3 regions of the Phytobacter cepae genome follow, and region 3 is predicted to be linked to each of the others. Evidence: predicted binding sites of a transcription regulator. Region 3 holds the regulator's gene; each other region holds the start of a gene.

Region 1 (7,068 bases), 2.3 Mb from region 3:
TTAGCGTCAGGGGCATCAACCGGCGGAATGGCCGGCGCCGGTTTCACTTCAGCCGGTACGTTACGGTTTTCCAGTTCATTCAGACGCTGTTCCAGCAGCGCGAGCTTTTCACGGGTACGCAGCAGCACCTGCGTTTGCACGTCAAACTCTTCCCGACTCACCAGGTCGAGACGCGTCAGCTGGGACTGCAGGGTCTGACGGATTTTCTTTTCCACATCTTCCCCGAACTCACGAATGCCTTTTGGCATTGATTCGTGAACCTGACGCGCAATCTGTTCAATTTTCTTCGGGTCAATCATTTTGTGTTCCCTGTTCGGATAGATTCTGACAATGATTGTAGTGTGATATGCGGGAGTGATAAACCAGATTTGTATGAAGGTTATGCGTTGCCGAAGGAAATCATTAGCGTTATAGTTATCGCGCTTATTCTCAGGGCGGGGCGAAATTCCCCACCGGCGGTAAATCAGCGATGTCCAATAGATTTCGCGTTGCGGCAAGGCGGCAACTGAGCGAATTCCAGGAACATAGTCAACTATGTAACCGGGATGAGTGAAGGAAGCCAACGCAGCAGCGGCGTGAAAGATGAAGGACAGGTTGAAAGCCCGCGAGCGCTTCAGAGGCAACTTTGAAGGACAGCAGATCCGGTGAAATTCCGGGGCCGACGGTTAGAGTCCGGATGGGAGAGAGTAACGATTCAGTTGGGCCTGGAGGCCTGCTCGCGTTATTTTTTTATACTCCTAAGACTGCCCTGATTCTGGTAACCATAACTTTATTGAGGTCTTTTACCATGAATCAGACGCTGCTTTCTTCTTTTGGCACGCCATTCGAACGTATTGAAAATGCTTTAACCGCACTGCGCGAAGGTCGCGGTGTGATGGTTCTCGACGATGAAGATCGCGAGAATGAAGGCGACATGATTTTTGCCGCTGAAACCATGACCGTAGAACAAATGGCGCTGACGATTCGCCACGGTAGCGGCATCGTGTGCCTATGCCTGACCGAAGATCGTCGTAAGCAACTCGATCTGCCGATGATGGTGGAGAATAACACCAGCGCGTATGGCACCGGCTTTACCGTGACCATCGAAGCGGCTGAGGGTGTCACCACCGGCGTTTCCGCCGCTGACCGCCTCACCACCGTGCGTGCGGCGATTGCTGATGACGCAAAACCTTCCGATCTGAACCGTCCTGGTCACGTTTTCCCGTTGCGCGCGCAGCCGGGTGGCGTATTAACCCGTGGCGGCCACACTGAAGCGACAATTGATCTTGTGACGCTGGCGGGTTTCAAACCGGCAGGTGTGCTGTGTGAACTGACCAACGATGATGGATCAATGGGCCGCGCGCCTGAGTGCATCGAGTTTGCCCGTCAGCACAATATGGCCGTGGTCACTATCGAAGACCTGGTCGCCTATCGCCAGGAGCATGAGCGTAAAGCCAGCTAAGCGATAGTCTGCTCGATAAATCCGAAGCCGGGAAACTGACTTCGGATTTTTTTATGCCCGCGTTGTATACCCGCCCTGAAAGCCCTGCATTTCCCATCTTTTCAACCTTTGTTGATCTCGCTAATGGATAGCTCCCCCGACTACTTATAAAGTGGTAACCACTGGAGCGTATTTTACGCAATGCATCGCGTCATTTTAGGAGGAGGGGGAGATGGTGATTTACTGGTGCGGTTTTCTTGTGGTCGTATTGGTGATGTTTGCCCACATCCTCTGCCTGAAGCGCAACTGCCGGGCGTACCGCCAGGACCGGGATGCCCTTCAGGAAGGGTATCAGCGGTCACTGGAGGTTATTCGTCGTCTGCAAGACGGTGATAAAAGTGAAGCCAAAACGGAATAAGACGCTGCCCGTTTCTGACGAGCAACGCCTGTCTTCATCCGCCAAAGCCAAAAGATTGCAGCGCCACCAGGCTCAGGCCCATTACTGACATGCCGCATAAGACGCCGTAGCTCGGATTATTATTCGGGTCGATTTCTTTCGCGAGAGGCATCAATTCGTCGACGGAGAGCGCGACCATGATCCCGGCGACGGCAGCCATAATGGCGGCCATCACGACCGGAGAGACCAGGCTTCCCAGAATCAGCCACGCAAGAACGCCCCCCAGAATCTCCGCCAGTCCTGAAATCCCCGCCCAGAAGACAGCTTTGCGTTTTGAGCCGGTTGCCGCGTAGACCGGGCCTGCCACCGCAAGTCCTTCAGGAATATTGTGCAATGCAACCGCCAGCGCAATACCCAACCCCATTTCGAGATCGTTACTGGCCGTGACGAAGGTAGCAATGCCTTCCGGGAAGTTATGCAGGCTGATACCGAGCGTCAGGAGAATGGCGGTGCGCTGGATGTTGCGGGGTGCCTGCCGCGATTCTCCGCTCTCCTGCATTAAATCCTGTGGGTGTGCGTGGGGTAAGAGGCGGTCCAGGGCGAAGTAGCCCAGCAAGCCGACCACGAACATGCCATAGCCTAATAAGGGCGACATACCCGGCGTGGCGAGAGACGCTGGAAGCATCTCCATGAGTGAAATGAGCAGCATGATTCCGGCGGCAAAGCCTAACGAAAACGCCAGTACGCGGTTTGACGGCTTCTGACCCATGACACCCAGAAGGGCGCCAATAAAGGTCGCGGCGCCGGCTAATAACGTCAGAATCAGCGGTGCTGACATGTATCACTCCTTATGATAATAATTCTCATTAATGCTAATTATTAATGGATCGTAAAGCGAGGCCGCTTAAACACTTTTACGTAATGCTTACATTCAAAAATTCTGAATATCTACATCATGCTTATCTGAGTTCATCCCCTGATAAAAAAGCGTAATGTGTTCTCATTAAATTGACACATTCAGTAAGGATATCATCATGTCCGCACCTCGTATGCCAGCACTGTTTTTAGGCCATGGCAGCCCGATGAACGTTCTGGAAGATAACAAGTATACTCGCGCCTGGGCTCATCTGGGCGATACGCTGCCTCGCCCAAAAGCGATTGTCGTGGTATCTGCCCACTGGTTTACCCGTGGGACCGGGGTTACGGCAATGGAGGCACCGAAAACCATCCATGATTTCGGTGGATTCCCGCAGGCGCTGTACGACACGCACTATCCGGCACCGGGTTCACCTGCGCTTGCCCAACGTCTGGTTGAACTGCTGGCCCCTGTCCCGGTTGGACTGGATAAAGAAGCGTGGGGCTTTGACCATGGTTCCTGGGGCGTGCTGATAAAGATGTATCCGAATGCGGATATCCCCATGGTGCAACTGAGCATCGACAGCACCAAACCGGCGGCCTGGCATCTGGAAACGGGGCGTAAGCTGGCAACGTTGCGCGATGAGGGCATCATGCTGGTAGCGAGTGGTAACGTCGTGCATAACCTGCGTACGGCCCGCTGGCATGGTGACAGCTCGCCGTATCCATGGGCGACCGCTTTTAATACGTTCGTGAAAGCAAACCTGACGTGGAAAGGGCCGAGTGAACAGCACCCGTTGGCGAATTACATGGATCATGAGGGAGGTTCGCTATCTAACCCGACAGCGGATCACTTCCTGCCGCTGTTGTACGTGCTGGGCACATGGGATGGCGAAGAGGCGATTACCCTTCCTGTGGATGGAATCGAAATGGGCAGTCTGAGCATGTTGTCGGTACAGATAGGCTAACCCAACATAAAACCCGATGGCTTTCGCTCATCGGGTTTTAGTTAGCATGACGGGTAAGCGCAACCGGCCACCCGACAGTATGGATTATTCAACAAAGATATGCGGGTAGAACCGGGACAGATCCTGGGTGATCAACGCGCGATCTTCACGAATACCAATGCCGGCAGGCTGATCGTTAATCAGCCAACTGCCAATCAGCACGTAGCTGTCGCCATACTTAGGCAACGGATAGAATTCCTGAACAATCATTCCTTCTTCGCCGTATGGGCCTTCCACTTCTTCTACCGTTTTACCGTTTTCGATAATGGAGACGTTGGCCCCTTCGCGGGAGAAGATTGGTTTGACCACATACTTTTCCATTTCCGGGTGTGCATCTTCTGCAAACCATGCCGGAAGCAGGTTAGGGTGATCCGGGAACATCTCCCACAGCATGGGCAGCAGCGCTTTGTTAGAGATAATGCTCTTCCAGGCAGGTTCCAGCCAGCGGACACCGGCATCTTCCAGTTTGGTCGAGAAGACCTCGCGCAGCATATATTCCCACGGGTAGAGCTTGAACAGGTTGCTGATGACCTGATCCTGCAAATCTGAAAATTGGCCTTTTTCGCCAAGCCCGATATCTTCGATGTAGAGGAATTCGGTGGCGATTTCAGCCTCGGCTGCGCAATCCTGCAGATACTGCACGGTACCGCGATCTTCGACCGTGTCGCGACAGCAGGCAAAATGCAGCAGATTAAAACCGTACTGCTCGCGCAACTGGCCAAAACGCTCAATGAGCTTTTCCTGCAAGCTGTTGAACTGGTCGCTACCTTCCGGCAACTGACCGGCATTGGCCTGGTCTTCCAGCCAAATCCACTGGAAGAACGCCGCTTCATACAGTGAGGTCGGCGTGTCGGCGTTGTTTTCCAGAAGCTTAGGCTCGCCCTTACCGTCCCAGGCCAGATCGAGGCGGGAATAGAGCGAAGGCTGCTGGGTTTTCCAGGACTGACGCACGAACTCCCAGGTGTGTTTAGGAATGCGGAACTTCGCCAGCAACGCATCGCTGCCGATCACTTTTTCCACAACCTTCAGGCACATCTGATGCAATTCCGCCGTCACGTCCTCAAGCTTCTCGACCTGCGCAAGCGTGAGCTTATAGTAGGCATCTTCACACCAGTACGGCTCACCGTACATCGTGTGAAAATTGAAACCAAATTCCGTGGCTTTCTCGCGCCAGTTGGGGCGCTCGGTAATGCTGATTCTTTCCATGCCGATCAACCGCCCATTGAGCGCGTAGAGGTACCACTGGCGCTGCTACGCTGCATGGTGTTCTGTTTAGCAACGGATTCACCAAACCCACCACGGGTAACGGTTGACGTCGTGGCCGGTTTGGGCGCCATAGCGGTTTTAGATACGGTTGCGGAACGGCCAGGTTGAGCCGCGCCGTAGCTTTTACCACCGGCATCGGTGTACTGACCGTAGGCCGGGCTCGCCGGGTTACGGGAGCTGAACAACGGCTGCTGTGCAAAGCCCGCACCGCCGCCCATCATACGACCCATCATGTAACCTGCCATCAGCGGCATCCACATGCTGCCGCCGGACTGCTGGGCCTGCGCCTGGTTTTCCGGTGCAACACCGGCCTGCGCCGGAGCCTGCTGGCACTGGCCTTCACCAAATTCAGCCACGCAATCTTCACGGCTGGCGTATTTTGGCGCGGTGCGCTCAGCTTCTTTCAGCGCATTGTTATAGGTCGCAGTACATTCGGCGCTTTTGCCCGGGTTAGCGGAGGAGCAGTCGTCGGCGTTTTGATACATGGATACTGTTTCATCGTTCTGCTCGCAGCCTGCCAGCATAAAGACGGCGGTCACAGCCAGCGCAACCGGCGTCAAATGACGGGCGCTCCAGCTTTTGCGAAACATTGCATGATTAATGCTTTTTGTCCGTTTCATATTGTCTTCCGAGACCCAAAGGTATGTATAAAAGGTCAGGATAGAGGATGAGTGGCTGAAAATGAAGCAGGATGCGGGCTGGAAGGGGGGATCTTTACGTTGCCTTACGTAAAAACGGGGGCTGTGTGCCCCCGTTTTAAAACATCAATGACTTAGCGAGTAGTACGCGCTGCGGCGGGTTGTGCCGTTAACGATTGATCGCCGTTCGCCATATTGTTCACACGGGCTTCCTGATCCGGGTTTTCCGGTGCCACGCTTTCAGGGGTGGTAGAGGTCACTTTCCCCAGAGAATTGTTCAACGCCACCAGATCCTGCTCGTTCAATGTACCCAGCGCGGATTTAATATTGAGCTGGTTAATCAGGTAGTTATAACGAGCACTGGACAACTGCTGTTTGGCATTAAACAGCGTTGTGGTCGCGTCCAGAACATCGACGATGGTACGGGTACCGACCGAGTATCCGGCTTCCATTGCGTCCAGAGAGCTTTGTGCAGAGACAACCGCTTGTTTATAAGCGTTAATGCTACTGATGGATGCGTTCACGTTGTTAAACGAGGAGCGCACGGTCTGCACTACGCTGCGGTGTGCGCTTTCAAGCTGTTCGCTGGCACCAACAAAGTTGTACTGAGCTTGTTTAACCTGGGAGTTCACCATCCCGCCCTGATACAGCGGCAGGGAGAAGCTCAGGCCAACAGAGTTCTGACCGATATTACGATCCTGATAAGCCTGCGAGCTCGCGCCGCTGGTGGCAGAACCGCTGTATTTGGTGTTAGAGACGCTGGTTGAAGCTGTCAGATCCAACGTAGGCAGATGGCCGTCCTGCGCCTGACGAATTTGTTCACGTGCCAGGTCCTGAGAAAGACGAGCCTGCAGCAGCGACAGGTTACGGGATTCCGCTTCTTTCAGCAGGGCATTCACTGCTTTTGGTTTGTCAGTTTTGAAATTATCTACGTTCAGTGAAGCCAGTTCCGGGTAATAGTTACCGGTGACCTGACGCAATGATTCGACAGCGTTATCCAGGTTGTTACGTGCGGTCACTTCATTCGCCAGTACGGTATCGTACTGTGAACGGGCGTTCTGCACGTCAGTAATCGCCACCAGACCCACGTTAAAACGCTGCGTAGTTTGATCCAACTGACGATAAATGGCTTGTTTCTGTGCTTCGGTGTACGACAAGGAATCAATAGCGCTCAGAACGTTAAAATAGGCCGTCGCGGTATTGAGAATTAACGTCTGTTGATCGGTCTGCCAGGTCACATCCTGGATGCCCGCGCTTTTTTCCTGTAACGTCAGGGCGCGCCATTTAGACATATCAAAGATAGTTTGCGTAAGCTGCAAAGAAGCACTGGTCGCATTGGAGTTCACGCCGTTATTGTCGCGATAACCGTTGCCGTAAGTGTAATCTGCACCCAAACCCAACTGCGGCAGTAACGGGCTGCGTGCTTCGTTAATTTTCTCGAAAGCAGCATCGCGATCGGCAGCAGATTTACGCAGATCCGGGTTG
Region 2 (7,068 bases), 1.5 Mb from region 3:
GCGCGAAGCTGATACAGGGTATTGAAGGGGAGAAACTGGATCCCACTGCGGCGGTAGATATTGGCTTTGCCAAGCTGCTCCTGCGCGCAGGACATGATGCCATCGGTGCGATGGTCGCGATAAGAGATGGGTAATCCGACGCGCTCCCCATGCTTATCGATCAGCACATAATCAACGCCCCAGGTATCGATACCGATGCTGTCGATGGTCACCCCCTCGGCACAGGCTTTTTCCAGCCCCAGGCAGATTTCATCTTCGAGCGCATCGATATCCCAACAGTCGACGCCGTGCTTTTTCTCCAGATAGTTGGCAAAGCGGTGAACTTCACGCAGCGTGAGCGTCCGCTGTTCTGTCGCGTAGCAGGCCAGCATTACCCGACCGCTGGAGGCACCTAAATCGACGGCGACACAATGGCGAAAAGTCATGGTGAGGTCCTTGTGAGAGTGGTTACCCCCAGTCTAAAAAAAGGACGTCGTTGTAACCTTCTTGCCAATGACAGCCCTCTGACGGGACTGGCAAGAAAGCAAAGGTGAAAGTGAGGGAGTTCACAATTTCCAGTAAAAGCGGCGGATTTAAAGGGTGTGACGCATGCCGCAATTCCTGATCTTTCCTGCCTTTTCTTGAAAAACCGACAGGCTTTGCCACGTTTGCGGTTAAAAATTCAAGGTGCGATTGACCACCCTTAATTACTATTTTGAGAACATTTCTCATTAGTGAGTGGGGCAATCATGACCGTATTACACAGCGCGGATTTTTTTCCTTCGGGCATCACGCCAGTTGCTATCGAACCGCGATTGCCCCAGGCGGCGTTTCCTGAACATCATCATGATTTTCATGAGATTGTGATTGTTGAGCACGGCACCGGTATTCATGTGTTTAACGGTCAGGCATATACCATCAGCGGTGGAACGGTCTGTTTCGTTCGCGATCACGACAGGCACTTATATGAACATACTGACAACCTTTGCCTGACCAATGTGCTCTATCGCTCACCGGATGCGTTTACGTTCCTCGCCGGGTTAAACGAACTCTTGCCGCAGGAGCAGGATGGGCATTACCCCTCCCACTGGCGTGTTAATCAGTGTGTCCTGCAGCAGGTGCGGCAGATTATTGGTCAGATGGAAACCCTGGGTGAGGCGCTGGATATGCCGACTACCGCCAACCGCGAAATTCTCTTTATGCAGTTGCTGGTGCTGCTGCGTAAAAGCAGTCTGGAGGAGGGGGCGTTCAGTAATGATGCGCGGCTTAATCAGTTAATGTCCTGGCTTGAGGACCATTTTGCCGAAGAGGTGTGCTGGGAGTCACTGGCAGATCGCCACGCGCTGTCGCTGCGGACTCTGCATCGTCAACTCAAAAGCTATACCGGGCTGACCCCGCAGCGCTATCTCAACCGGCTGCGACTCATCAAGGCACGCCATATGTTACGTCACGGCGACGATAGCATTACGGATATCGCTTATCGCTGCGGTTTCGGCGACAGTAACCACTTTTCGACCCTTTTTCGCCGCGAATTCAACTGGTCGCCGCGCGATATTCGTCAGGGGCGTGATGTGCAATTGCAATGACGGTAACGAGAAGGCTGTCACCGATTTTTCGTCGCAAATCAGCTAATACTTATCGGTTGTTTAAGGCTGAGGTGACGTCGTGGCAAGCCAGTTAATTCTTCGTAGCGCCGATTTTTTCCCCCGGCCCGGGCAGACCGTTGCCGTGGCGGATCGCTATCCGCAAAATGTGTTTGCCGAGCATACGCATGAGTTTTATGAGCTGGTGCTGGTCTGGCGTGGCAACGGCTTGCATGTGCTCAACGACCGGCCCTATCGCATCACCCGTGGCGATCTGTTTTACATCCGCGCGCAGGACAAACACTCCTATGCCTCGGTCAACGATCTGGTCCTGCAAAATATCATCTACTGCCCCGATCGCTTGTCGCTCAATCTTGACTGGGCCGCGCATATTCCCGGCCTGAATGATGAACAGTGGACCTCGCACTGGCGCATTGGCAGCACCGGAATGACCCAGGCGCGGCAGGTGATCACGCAGCTCGAACAGGAAAGTAGCAAAAATGATCCGCTGGCGAACGCCATGGCGGAAGCCTTATTCGCTCAGTTGGTCATGACCCTTAAACGCCATCGCTTTGCCGCTGATAACCTCGCCGCCGCTAACAGCGAACCGCTGCTGGATAAACTTATCACTGCGCTTTCAGGCAGTCTCAATCGCAGCTTCCTGCTGGAGCAGTTTTGTGAACAGGAGCGGTGCAGCGAGCGCGCGCTACGTCAGCAATTTCGCACCCAGACCGGGATGACCATCAACCACTACCTGCGCCAGCTGCGGATTTGCCACGCGCAGTACCTGTTGCAACATACGGAGTTGATGATAGGTGAGGTATCTACCCGTTGTGGCTTTGAAGACAGCAATTACTTTTCGGTGGTTTTTACCCGTGAAACCGGCATGACGCCCAGTCAGTGGCGGCAGCGCCATAACGAAGCGGCATAGAATCCTTGCCACCCGACATTTCCTTATGCCGCATAGACTTGTTTACATAACAGAATGTTATAACCATAATAAAACTACGGCATTGATAAACATTTTCAATAGCATTTAACTAACTATAATGAACCAACTGCTTACGCGGCGTTAACATACCCGCCGCCCGACAATAATGGAGATTAGTATGAGCTATACACTGCCATCCCTGCCGTACGCCTACGATGCACTTGAGCCTCATTTCGACAAGCAGACGATGGAAATCCATCACACTAAACACCACCAGACCTACGTTAACAACGCCAATGCGGCGCTGGAAAGCCTGCCAGAATTCGCTAACCTGTCTGCGGAAGAGCTGATCACCAAACTGGATCAACTGCCGGCTGACAAAAAAACCGTTCTGCGTAACAACGCGGGCGGTCACGCTAACCACAGCCTGTTCTGGAAAGGCCTGAAAAAAGACACCACCCTGCAGGGCGACCTGAAAGCCGCTATCGAGCGTGACTTCGGTTCCGTTGATAACTTCAAAGCTGAATTTGAAAAAGCAGCAGCAACCCGCTTCGGTTCTGGCTGGGCGTGGCTGGTGCTGAAAGGCGACAAACTGGCTGTGGTTTCTACCGCTAACCAGGATTCCCCGCTGATGGGTGAAGCGATTTCTGGCGCGTCTGGCTTCCCGATCGTGGGCCTGGACGTGTGGGAACACGCTTACTACCTGAAATTCCAGAACCGCCGCCCGGACTACATCAAAGAGTTCTGGAACGTGGTGAACTGGGACGAAGCAGCAGCACGTTTCGCTGCTAAGAAGTAATGTTTCGTTAAATTTCCCGTGGTAACGCGGGAGATTTCAGCCCTCACTGATGCTGTCAGTGGGGGCTTTTTTATGGCTGCAACTCAGCGTCAAGATGTAAAGAAACGCTGATCTGATAAAAATGAAATATAGTTTTGATTTTGCATGTGAGATCACTTTTCTGAGTGTGACGACGTTCTAGCATTTCGCTATCAGCGCTGGAAACGCTCCTGAAAATGGGCGAGATGGCGCACAAAAAATCACTGATGTATTACAGGTGGCGATATGCAAATCAAACGTGCAATTGAAAAAATCCCGGGTGGGATGATGCTGGTTCCTCTGTTTCTGGGGGCGCTGTGCCATACCTTCTCACCGGGTGCCGGGAAGTATTTTGGTTCCTTCACCAATGGCATGATTACCGGTACCGTGCCCATTCTGGCGGTGTGGTTTTTCTGCATGGGCGCCTCCATTAAGCTCAGCGCGACGGGTACGGTATTGCGCAAGTCCGGTACCCTGGTGGTGACGAAAATCGCCGTGGCCTGGGTGGTTGCAGCGGTGACCTCACGTTTGATTCCCGCTCACGGTGTGGAGGCGGGCTTCTTTGCCGGGCTGTCGACGCTGGCGCTGGTGGCCTCGATGGACATGACCAACGGCGGGCTGTATGCCTCCATCATGCAGCAGTACGGCACCAAAGAAGAGGCCGGGGCGTTTGTGCTGATGTCTCTCGAATCGGGTCCGCTGATGACAATGGTTATCCTTGGCACGGCAGGAATTGCTTCGTTTGAACCGCATGTGTTTGTCGGTGCGGTGCTGCCCTTCCTGATTGGCTTTGGGCTGGGTAACCTCGACCCCGAATTACGGGAATTTTTTACCCGCGCGGTGCAGACGCTGATCCCCTTCTTTGCCTTTGCGCTCGGCAACACCATTGATTTAAGCGTTATCGCCCAGACCGGCCTGCTCGGTATTCTGCTTGGGCTGGCGGTGATTGTGATAACCGGTATTCCATTGATTATTGCTGACAAGCTGATCGGTGGCGGGGACGGAACCGCAGGGCTTGCTGCCTCAAGCTCTGCCGGTGCGGCGGTCGCAACGCCGGTGCTGATTGCTGAGATGGTGCCAGAGTTTAAAGCGATGGCACCGGCCGCGACCGCATTGGTGGCCACATCGGTTATTGTGACCTCCATTCTGGTGCCGATCCTGACCTCTGTCTGGTCACGTAAAGTGAAAGGGGATGCGGCAGAAGCCGAGTTGCGCGGTGCGGTGAAATAGCGTGGATCTTTAAAAGAGAAACCGGCCTGGCAGGCCGGTTTTTTGTTAGTGGCGTATACCAAAAATCTCATCAACCTGCGCACACTCGGCTTGCGTTAACTCACCGCCAAAATTACGCGAAGTGGCGCCGCAATAGTTAAATTTCCGCGAAACTACCGTTTTGATGGTGGTGACAAAATCCTCGCCAATCGTGTAAATCGACATGAACTTGCCTATTTCACGTTGGGCGTCATGCAAGGCCGCCAAATCGTTTTGTTTCCACGCCTCACGCGCGTTGACGAACAGCTCTGGCATCACATTATTTAATCCAGAGATGACTCCCGCGCCGCCTGCCAGCAGGTTTGGAATAAAATACTCGTCATAACCCGAAAGCACCGCGAAATCCTCACGGATTTTTTCAGTCGCCAGAATGATATTACGGGTATGCGACTGGCAATCGACCGTGTCTTTGATACCCGCAAAGTTCGGGAATTCTGCTGCCAGCGTTGCCACCAGTTCTGGCGTTAGATCGCAGCCAGTGCGTGCCGGGAAGTTATAGGCGAACCATTTGCCGCTCAACCGTTGCCCCAGGTGACGGAAATAACTTAACAACTGTGCCGGCGATTGTCCGTAGTAATAGGGCGGCAGCACCATCACAGCTTGATAGCCGGTGTGGAAGGCTTCATTTGCCATCCGCTCTACATCATTCATGCAGGTCGAGGAGACGTTCGCGACCAGGGTGCCGGCAGTCATGCCGCGTGCTTCACGAATCAGCATCAGGCGCTCGTCAAGCGTGAAAGAGGCAAACTCCCCGATGCTCCCCATCAGCAAGACCACATCAATTCTGGCATCGGTCAGGCGTGCAATATGCTGCCTCAGTCCGTTCAGATCGACTTTACCGTCGGGCGTCATGGGGGTAATGGACGGGCACCAGACGCCGAAAAATTCATTTTCAGTCTTCACGTCACTGTCTCCTTGAATGTGAAATAGCGTTTCAGTTATTCAATTAAGAGATAGCACGTCCCGGCGGAGGGCACGCGAACCGGTGTCTCATTTCTGCACGATTTTGCAGTAAAAAGTGTGGTGTAATACCCGAACAATTCTAGCGGCTGGGGGAAAAGATGCGGCATCCGGTTAATGTTTATACAGGGAAAATAAAGGATTATGTGGGCGGTAAGCCCAGTGCTATCGCTAAACTCCAGGTCGACGGGGAGTTAACCTTAACGGATCGTGGTCTGGTGGGGGATGAACAGGCGGAAAAGGTGATTCATGGCGGGCCGGACAGAGCGCTTTGCCATTATCCGCGAGAGCATTATGCTTTCTGGCGTCAAACGTTCCCTGACGACGAGGCGCTCTATTACGCCCCCGCCTTCGGTGAAAATCTGTCGACGGAAGGGCTGACGGAACGGAATGTTTTTATCGGTGATATTTTTCGCTGGGGAGAGGCCCTGATTCAGGTGACGCAGCCGCGATCGCCCTGCTATAAACTCAACTTTCACTTTAACGTCAGCGACATGGCGTCGCAAATGCAGGCCAGTGGGCGCGTAGGCTGGCTGTATCGGGTGATTGCGGGTGGAAAGGTGCCAGCTGACTCACCGCTGGAGCTGGTGTCTCGTACCAGCGATGTCAGCGTTCAGGACGCCGCGGCTATTGCCTGGCATATGCCGTTCGATGACGACCAGTACCGTCATTTGCTCTCTGCGGCCGGTCTCTCAGCAAGCTGGGCCAGAACGATGCAGAAGCGTCGTTTAAGTGGGGTTATCGAGGATAATTCGCGAAGATTGTGGGGAAAATAAACCCGACGTCCCTCTCCTTGCAGAGAGGGAAATCGGATCTTTATGCGCGTTTGTACAGCGGCAGCCAAATCGTTAAACGTAATCCCCCCAGCGGGCTGTCGTCGGCTTTCACCCAACCACGGTGCTGCTGAATGGCAGTTTCTACGATAGCCAGCCCCAGTCCCGTGCCCCCTGATTCGCGATCGCGCGCCTCGTCGGTACGGTAGAAAGGACGGAAAATCTGCTCTCTGTCTTCCGGGCTGACGCCAGGGCCATCGTCATCCACGTTGATGGTGATGCCCTCTTTGTCGACCGAGAAGTTCACTTCAATTTTGGTGTGTGAATAGCGCAGGGCGTTACGCACGATATTCTCCAGCGCACTTTCCAGCGCGTTGGGGTTACCGTACAGCGGCCACGGGCCTGGCGGGAAGTTCACCGTCAGCGTTTTGCCCACCTGCTCGGCTTCAAATGCGGCGTTATCCAGTACCTCATTCCACAGATGGTTCGCCTTCACGGTTTCGCTCACCAGCGCGGCTTTCTGCTGATTGCGCGACATCACCAAAAGATCGTTGATCATACTGTCGAGTCGCTGCGCTTCCGTTTCAATACGTTCCAGCTCTTTACTCTCACCACTGCGGCGACGCAGAAGGGCGGTACCCAACTGTAAGCGCGTGAGCGGTGTACGTAGCTCATGAGAGATGTCAGAAAGCAGACGCTGCTGTGACGTCATCATTCGCTCCAGCGCGGTGACCATCTGGTTAAAGCTGGCCCCGG
Region 3 (7,068 bases):
TCAATCGTTTTCATTTTAATCCAGTGCAGTGTCTTATCTGAATACAAGTTATTGAGATTATAAAGTCAAATCTCAACAGCGGATAGCGCTAAACCTGAGTGGCGGCTAAGTTAGATTGTGTCTGAACCTTGCAGCCGGGCGGCAGAATGTTCAACATAATACCCTAATCCGAAAGAGCGAAAAAAAGAACTTTGCCATGAAATTGAATACCCGAGCGCAATCTGCACAACAATCGCACAACAATTCTCCCATCGTGTTAGTCCACGGCCTGTTTGGCAGCCTGGATAACCTTGGCATTCTGGCGCGCGACCTTGTGAGCGACCATGACATCCTTCAGGTGGACATGCGTAATCATGGGCTTTCTGCGAGTTCGGACGAAATGAATTACCCCGCGATGGCCCAGGATTTGGTTGATACGCTGGACGCGCATTCCCTTGAGCGGGCCACCTTTATCGGTCACTCAATGGGAGGGAAAGCGGTCATGGCCTTAACCGCGATTGCCCCGGAACGTATTGACGGACTGGTAGCGATTGATATTGCCCCCGTGGATTATGCCGTGCGTCGCCACGATGAGATTTTTGCTGCTATCAATGCGGTGACGGATGCCGGGGCCACGACGCGACAACAAGCGGCCACCGTGATGCGCACCGTCATCGATGAAGAAGGGGTGATTCAATTTTTGTTGAAGTCCTTTGTTGACGGGCAATGGCGCTTTAATGTCCCCGTGCTGTGGGAGCAGTACCCCCACATTGTCGGCTGGGAAGAGGTGCCGGTCTGGGACCACCCTGCCCTGTTCATCCCCGGTGGCAACTCCCCTTACGTGACCGAGCAGTATCGTCAGCCTCTGCTTAAACAGTTTCCGCAGGCGAAGGCGCATGTCATTGCCGGTGCCGGACACTGGGTGCATGCGGAAAAGCCGGAAGCGGTTTTGCGCGCTATTCGTCGTTATCTTGCTGAAAAGACAAACTGATTAAAAACCCGGCGCTCGGTCATCATAACGCGCCCGGGCGTTGGCGTCCCTGCCTCCCTGATGTATGATGGCGCGCTAATCAACCCGGGCTCAGGCTCGATTGCTTGTACTTCCCGTAGTATTTCTTAAATCATGGCTAAAGAACAAACGGACCGCACGACCCTAGATCTGTTCGCGAATGAGCGTCGCCCGGGACGTCCTAAAACCAATCCGCTCTCTCGCGACGAGCAATTGCGCATTAACAAACGCAATCAGCTTAAACGCGATAAATTTCGTGGGCTTAAACGCGTCGAACTGAAAATCAACGCGGAGGCCGTTGACGCATTAAACGCCCTGGCTGACGCGCGTCAAATGAGTCGCAGCGAACTCATCGAAGAGATGTTGCTGGAGCAGCTAAAAGCGCTGAACAGCATTGATTCCTCTGATTCTTCATCTGAATAACGTTTTCATGTAGCAGAGAGTGCAGTCCGACGCGATTGCAGTTTCCGCGTGCTTCTCTGATCTGCTATGATTGCCCTTATCCGTGGGCTAAACGCCACCACCATATCATTAAGTTTCAAGAGGTTATTTTACTCATGGCAATCACTGGCATTTTTTTCGGCAGCGACACCGGTAATACCGAAAACATCGCAAAGATGATCCAGGCACAGCTTGGTAAAGACGTTGCAGATGTACACGACATTGCAAAGAGCAGCAAAGAGGATCTGGAAGGCTATGACATTCTGCTGCTTGGCATCCCGACCTGGTATTACGGCGAAGCGCAGTGTGACTGGGATGATTTTTTCCCGACGCTGGAAGACATTGATTTCAATGGCAAGTTAGTCGCATTGTTTGGCTGTGGTGACCAGGAAGATTATGCAGAGTACTTCTGTGATGCGCTGGGGACAATTCGTGACATCATCGAACCACGTGGCGCGGTGATTGTGGGTCACTGGCCGACCGAAGGCTACCACTTTGAAGCCTCTAAAGGCCTTGCCGATGATGACCATTTTGTTGGGCTGGCCATTGACGAAGATCGTCAACCAGAACTGACCGCTGCACGCGTGGATAAATGGGTTAAACAGATTTCCGAAGAGCTGAATCTTAACGATATCATCAATGCCTGATGCTGTTTGGCGCATCCTGCGGGTTGCGCCAGATCGATAGTTAAAACCAATGGAAATAATTGCTACATTTTTTTAACTTTTGCCGCCAGCACTGTACAATATGGCCTGGTTAAAACGGGTAGCGCAACGGACTTTGTTGGCACTACCACGTTTTATACGCTTACTTTACTTGAGGGCTTGCAGTTTTCATTTAGACATGGCAGTTCTATAATGAGACGCATTTCCCAGTGCATTCCTTGTAGCTTCCCCTTGGGGAGCGAACCGTTTAGCAACAGGACAGATTCCGCATGACTGACAACAATACCGCATTAAAGAAGGCCGGCCTGAAAGTCACGCTTCCTCGCTTGAAAATCCTGGAAGTGCTTCAGGAGCCGGACAACCATCATGTCAGTGCGGAAGATTTATATAAGCGCCTGATTGACATGGGCGAAGAGATCGGGCTGGCCACGGTTTACCGTGTTCTGAACCAGTTTGATGATGCCGGGATCGTAACCCGTCATAATTTTGAAGGCGGCAAATCTGTCTTCGAACTGACTCAGCAACATCACCACGATCACTTGATTTGCCTCGATTGCGGCAAAGTGATTGAATTCAGTGATGACTCCATTGAAGCTCGCCAGCGTGAAATCGCCTCTCAACACGGCATTCGCCTGACGAACCATAGCCTGTACCTCTATGGCCACTGCGCTGAAGGCGATTGCCGCAGCGATGAAAACGCCCACGAGATTGCGAAGTAATCTTCCGTAAACGTAAAAAGCCAACCTCCGGTTGGCTTTTTTATTGGTGGTACAAAAAGAGTGTCTACGGCGTATTGTTGCTGCGAATTTCCTGCCAGATACGATCGCAGTTCGCTTTTACCGCCTGACCATTGCCCGTATGCGTGGCGTCCAGACACTGCTGATAATCCAGTGTACGGACGGATTCTTCATGAGCAAACTGTTGATGTGCCTTTTCTGACTTCAACACGTCTAACACGCTACGGCAGGCTTCAAGTTTTTCCGACGATCCTTCTGCGGTGTTAATGCAGGCACTGTAAGCTGCTCTCAAACGCATATCTTCTTTCGGCGCTGAGGGTTGCTGTACGCAGCCAGCAAGTCCCAGGGTCATAAACAGAATCATTATGCTTTTTTTCATTTTGCCCTTCTCTCGCATCAGAAAATCGTAAACGGTGCGATCACGATAAATTTCACATCGCGCTCATCCTGGAAGATGTTGTTGTAACCACCGCCCCAGCTTGGAATATCAGAGTGGTTATCAAACTGCGTGAAGTGCAGTTTAAATAACGTCCCTTTCGCCAGACCATCCTGCAGGGTGTAAACGACGTCGAGGCTGTAAGCGGATTCCTTAATTGAATTATTGGCTTTATAGTATTGGTCGCCAGAGGAAACGTTGGATGGCTTGGCATCCCAGCCATACACATAGGATGCGCCTACCGCCCAGCCCGGAAGATTTAAATCTTTAAGATCATACATAGCGCCAACAAATACCGCTTTCTCATTATGGGCGTTAAAGTCAGAACGATTATCCCACCAGATATCCAGTCGGCCATTTGACGAGCCATAAAGCGGCGTCATACGCGAATTGAAATATCCCTGGCGACCATCGGCTTTGACCCATGTTCCCTCAAGACGTAAATCGACAGGCCCTGCGGTATAATTAAAGGTCAGTGCCTGTAACCAGGCCGTACCGTCATAAATATCATTGATGGTGTGATTAGATGCTTTATCGCGTGAGCTGTAGAACTGATAGCTTGTCGACAATGGGCTGCCCGCAATATCAAATTTATAACTGGCTTTTGCAAAGTATTGGTCAACATAGCCCTGCGCCTGACCAAATGCCGCTTCTAAAATGAGATCGTTTTTAAAATCATATTGCGCGCCGAGTGAATGGACATAATCAATCTTGCTCACGCCATCATTTTGATAGAAATAATCGGTTTCGTTGTACCAGGGGGCTTTATATTCATTGGCCCACATATACGAGAAACTCAGTGCACCGCAATCTTCATAATCAAGTTTTGCACCTAGTTCCGTACCCTGATACGTACCCGGCATAAAGCTCCAGTTGGAGGCCAGCAGTGTCTGCCCCGTTGGCTGAATGTAACCCGCTCGCGCCCATACCGGACCATATTTAAATTTTGCCGCCGCGGTATAAAGACTGGCCCCACTTCTGTCGCCCGCCCAGTCTTCGTCATAGACTTTGTGACTATTGGAAAACGCCATTTCATTAGGGTGTGCACTGCCGGATGACTCTGCCATTTCGATTGCCGCAAACGCGGCAATATCGATACCGAACATATCTGCTGCATAACCGGACTGGAAATCGAGGTTAGTATTCCAGGTTGAGTGTGCAAGGTTTGTTTTATATTTATTACCGTCGGTGACGTCCTTACGATCGCGTTCACGCTGCCAGTAATACACCCCGCCGGTAAGCGTTGAATCATCGACAAAACCTTCGGCATTTACCGCAGGGGTTATCATTAAACCTGATATTGCTGTTGTGCTGGCAATAGCTAACGCTATCGCCTTACGTTTAGCGACAAACGCGATCATAATTGTTCCTCTTTGACTAAAAAAACAAAAGTGCTGTGCAAAGGCATTCAGCAACAAATTAAAACCAGGGAATAGCTGTGAGTGCTAAAAACTTGTTTCACACCACGAATCAAGATTATTTTTGCCCGCATGAATGATCAAGCACTTTACCTGAATGAGCATCAGGAATATGACCAGGAACACAGATTTCAATCCGTTTTGGCGCAGACGTGGAATAACAGTTGGGAATGGTAATTTATCGCGTTAAATAATCGGGAAAATGAAGGATGAGAATGAAAAAATTAAAACAACTTTTCATGTCAATCACAGACAATTATTAAAATTTCAGATGGGAAGAATAAAAAAACGCCGCACGGGGCGGCGTTCAGATAAAGTCGCGCGTTAATTACTCGCCGACTTTCGCCCAGGTGTCACGCAGACCCACGGTGCGGTTGAAGACCAGCTTATCAGCTGTTGCATAACGGCTATCGAGGCAGAAGTAACCTTCACGCTCAAACTGGTAAGCTTTACCGGCTGCGGCAGACTGCAATGACGGCTCAGCATAACCCTGTTTAACGACCAGAGATTCCGGATTCATCACCGAGAGGAAATCTTCAGCGGCGCCTGGGTTTGGCACGCTGAACAGACGGTCATAAAGACGGATTTCAACCGGCAGCGCGTGGGCCGCACTCACCCAGTGAATGACGCCTTTCACTTTACGGCCATCCGCTGGATCTTTGCTCAGGGTGTCCGCATCATAAGTACAGAAGATGGTGGTGATAGTGCCGTCGGGATCTTTCTCCACACGCTCAGCCTTCACCACATAGGCGTTACGCAGGCGCACTTCTTTGCCCATCACCAGGCGCTTGTACTGCTTGTTGGCTTCTTCGCGGAAGTCGGCGCGATCGATCCAAATCTCTGCGCTAAACGGAACCTCACGGCTGCCCATCTCCGGTTTATTCGGATGATTCGGCATGGTCACAATTTCGCTTTCGCCCTGAGGATAGTTCTCGATAACCAGTTTAACCGGATCGATAACGGCCATCGCACGTGGCGCGTTTTCGTTCAGATCTTCACGAATGCAGGATTCAAGAGAGGCCATCTCGATGGTGTTATCCTGCTTGGTCACGCCAATGCGTTTGCAGAATTCACGAATAGACTCCGCAGTATAACCACGACGGCGCAGGCCAGAGATGGTCGGCATACGTGGATCGTCCCAGCCTTCAACGTGCTTGTCGGTGACCAACAGGTTCAGCTTACGCTTGGACATCACGGTGTATTCCAGATTCAGACGCGAGAATTCGTACTGACGCGGATGAACCGGAATAGAGATGTTGTCCAGTACCCAGTCGTATAAGCGACGGTTGTCCTGGAACTCCAGCGTACACAGAGAATGGGTAATCCCTTCCAGCGCATCACTGATGCAGTGGGTGAAGTCATACATCGGGTAGATGCACCATTTGCTGCCGGTCTGGTGGTGATCGGCAAACTTAATGCGGTAGAGCACCGGGTCGCGCAGCACGATGAACGGCGATGCCATGTCGATTTTAGCACGCAGGCAGGCTTTACCCTCTTCGAAGCCACCCGCGCGCATTTTTTCGAATAGCGCCAAGTTCTCTTCCACGCTGCGATCGCGGAACGGGCTGTTTTTGCCCGGTGCGGTCAGCGAACCACGATATTCGCGGATTTCGTCAGCGGAGAGTTCATCAACAAACGCCAGCCCTTTGTTGATCAGTTCAACCGCATACTGGTGCAGTTGATCGAAATAGTCAGAGGAATAACGCACATCGCCGGACCAGTGGAAACCCAACCACTCTACGTCATGTTTTATAGACTCAACGTACTCGATATCTTCTTTTACTGGGTTCGTGTCATCGAAGCGCAGATTGCACTGTCCGTTGTAATCCTGGGCGATGCCAAAGTTCAGGCAGATAGATTTAGCATGACCAATGTGCAGATAACCATTCGGCTCTGGCGGGAAACGGGTGCAAACAGAATTATGCTTACCAGTGGCCAGATCTTCGTCAATGATCTGACGAATAAAGTTTGTCGGGCGGGCTTCAGCCTCACTCATCGTAGATTCCTCAAAGCGTAAACAACGTATAACGGCACATGATCTTATAAGCGGGTCCTGGAGACAACCCTTAGTTACGGAAAATATATACAAAGCGGAAGCGTGAAACGGCGGCAAAAAAAAGCGGCAGAGGAAATCCTCTGCCGCTTTGATAATGCTAACGGGTTAAGTCATTAGCCTTTGATGTCATACAGCGGCGTTTGCCCTGCAACGACCGACCCTTGCGCTTTAAGTACCAGACCCGAGAAGTCGTCGATGTTGCTGCAAACGACCGGGCTAATCATCGAACGTGCTGTTGCGTTCAGGTAGTCCAGGTCCATTTCGAGGACTGGCTGGCCGGCAACCACAACGGCACCCTCTTCAACCAGGCGGGAGAAGCCCTGGCCG

The links. The regulator Fur, encoded in region 3, represses iron uptake genes when iron is present. The targets are predictions, from matches to a motif close to ATAATAATGAGAACNACTATCAA.
Region 1: the regulator Fur is predicted to act here: its motif matches at 2,668-2,690, upstream of zupT (zinc transporter ZupT).
Region 2: the regulator Fur is predicted to act here: its motif matches at 2,576-2,598, upstream of sodA (superoxide dismutase [Mn]).

Annotation. Positions count from the first base shown of each region.
Region 1 is NZ_CM135107.1:753,309-760,376, forward strand. Features, by position in the region: gene ubiK (ubiquinone biosynthesis accessory factor UbiK) at 1-299, opposite strand, end outside; gene ribB (3,4-dihydroxy-2-butanone-4-phosphate synthase) at 788-1,441, shown strand; gene ACUY4Q_RS03610 (hypothetical protein) at 1,653-1,838, shown strand; gene zupT (zinc transporter ZupT) at 1,873-2,655, opposite strand; gene ygiD (4,5-DOPA-extradiol-dioxygenase) at 2,852-3,640, shown strand; gene ACUY4Q_RS03625 (glutathionylspermidine synthase family protein) at 3,725-4,885, opposite strand; gene ACUY4Q_RS03630 (DUF1190 family protein) at 4,891-5,565, opposite strand; gene tolC (outer membrane channel protein TolC) at 5,718-7,068, opposite strand, start outside.
Region 2 is NZ_CM135107.1:5,038,586-5,045,653, reverse strand. Features, by position in the region: gene rhaB (rhamnulokinase) at 1-425, opposite strand, end outside; gene rhaS (HTH-type transcriptional activator RhaS) at 729-1,565, shown strand; gene rhaR (HTH-type transcriptional activator RhaR) at 1,645-2,493, shown strand; gene sodA (superoxide dismutase [Mn]) at 2,672-3,292, shown strand; gene kdgT (2-keto-3-deoxygluconate transporter) at 3,557-4,540, shown strand; gene ACUY4Q_RS23615 (dihydrodipicolinate synthase family protein) at 4,586-5,482, opposite strand; gene yiiM (6-hydroxyaminopurine reductase) at 5,641-6,315, shown strand; gene cpxA (envelope stress sensor histidine kinase CpxA) at 6,356-7,068, opposite strand, start outside.
Region 3 is NZ_CM135107.1:3,570,367-3,577,434, forward strand. Features, by position in the region: gene seqA (replication initiation negative regulator SeqA) at 1-14, opposite strand, end outside; gene ybfF (esterase) at 197-970, shown strand; gene ybfE (LexA regulated protein) at 1,103-1,411, shown strand; gene fldA (flavodoxin FldA) at 1,546-2,076, shown strand; gene fur (ferric iron uptake transcriptional regulator) at 2,364-2,813, shown strand; gene chiQ (ChiQ/YbfN family lipoprotein) at 2,878-3,210, opposite strand; gene chiP (chitoporin ChiP) at 3,228-4,628, opposite strand; gene glnS (glutamine--tRNA ligase) at 5,014-6,681, opposite strand; gene nagE (N-acetylglucosamine-specific PTS transporter subunit IIBC) at 6,855-7,068, opposite strand, start outside.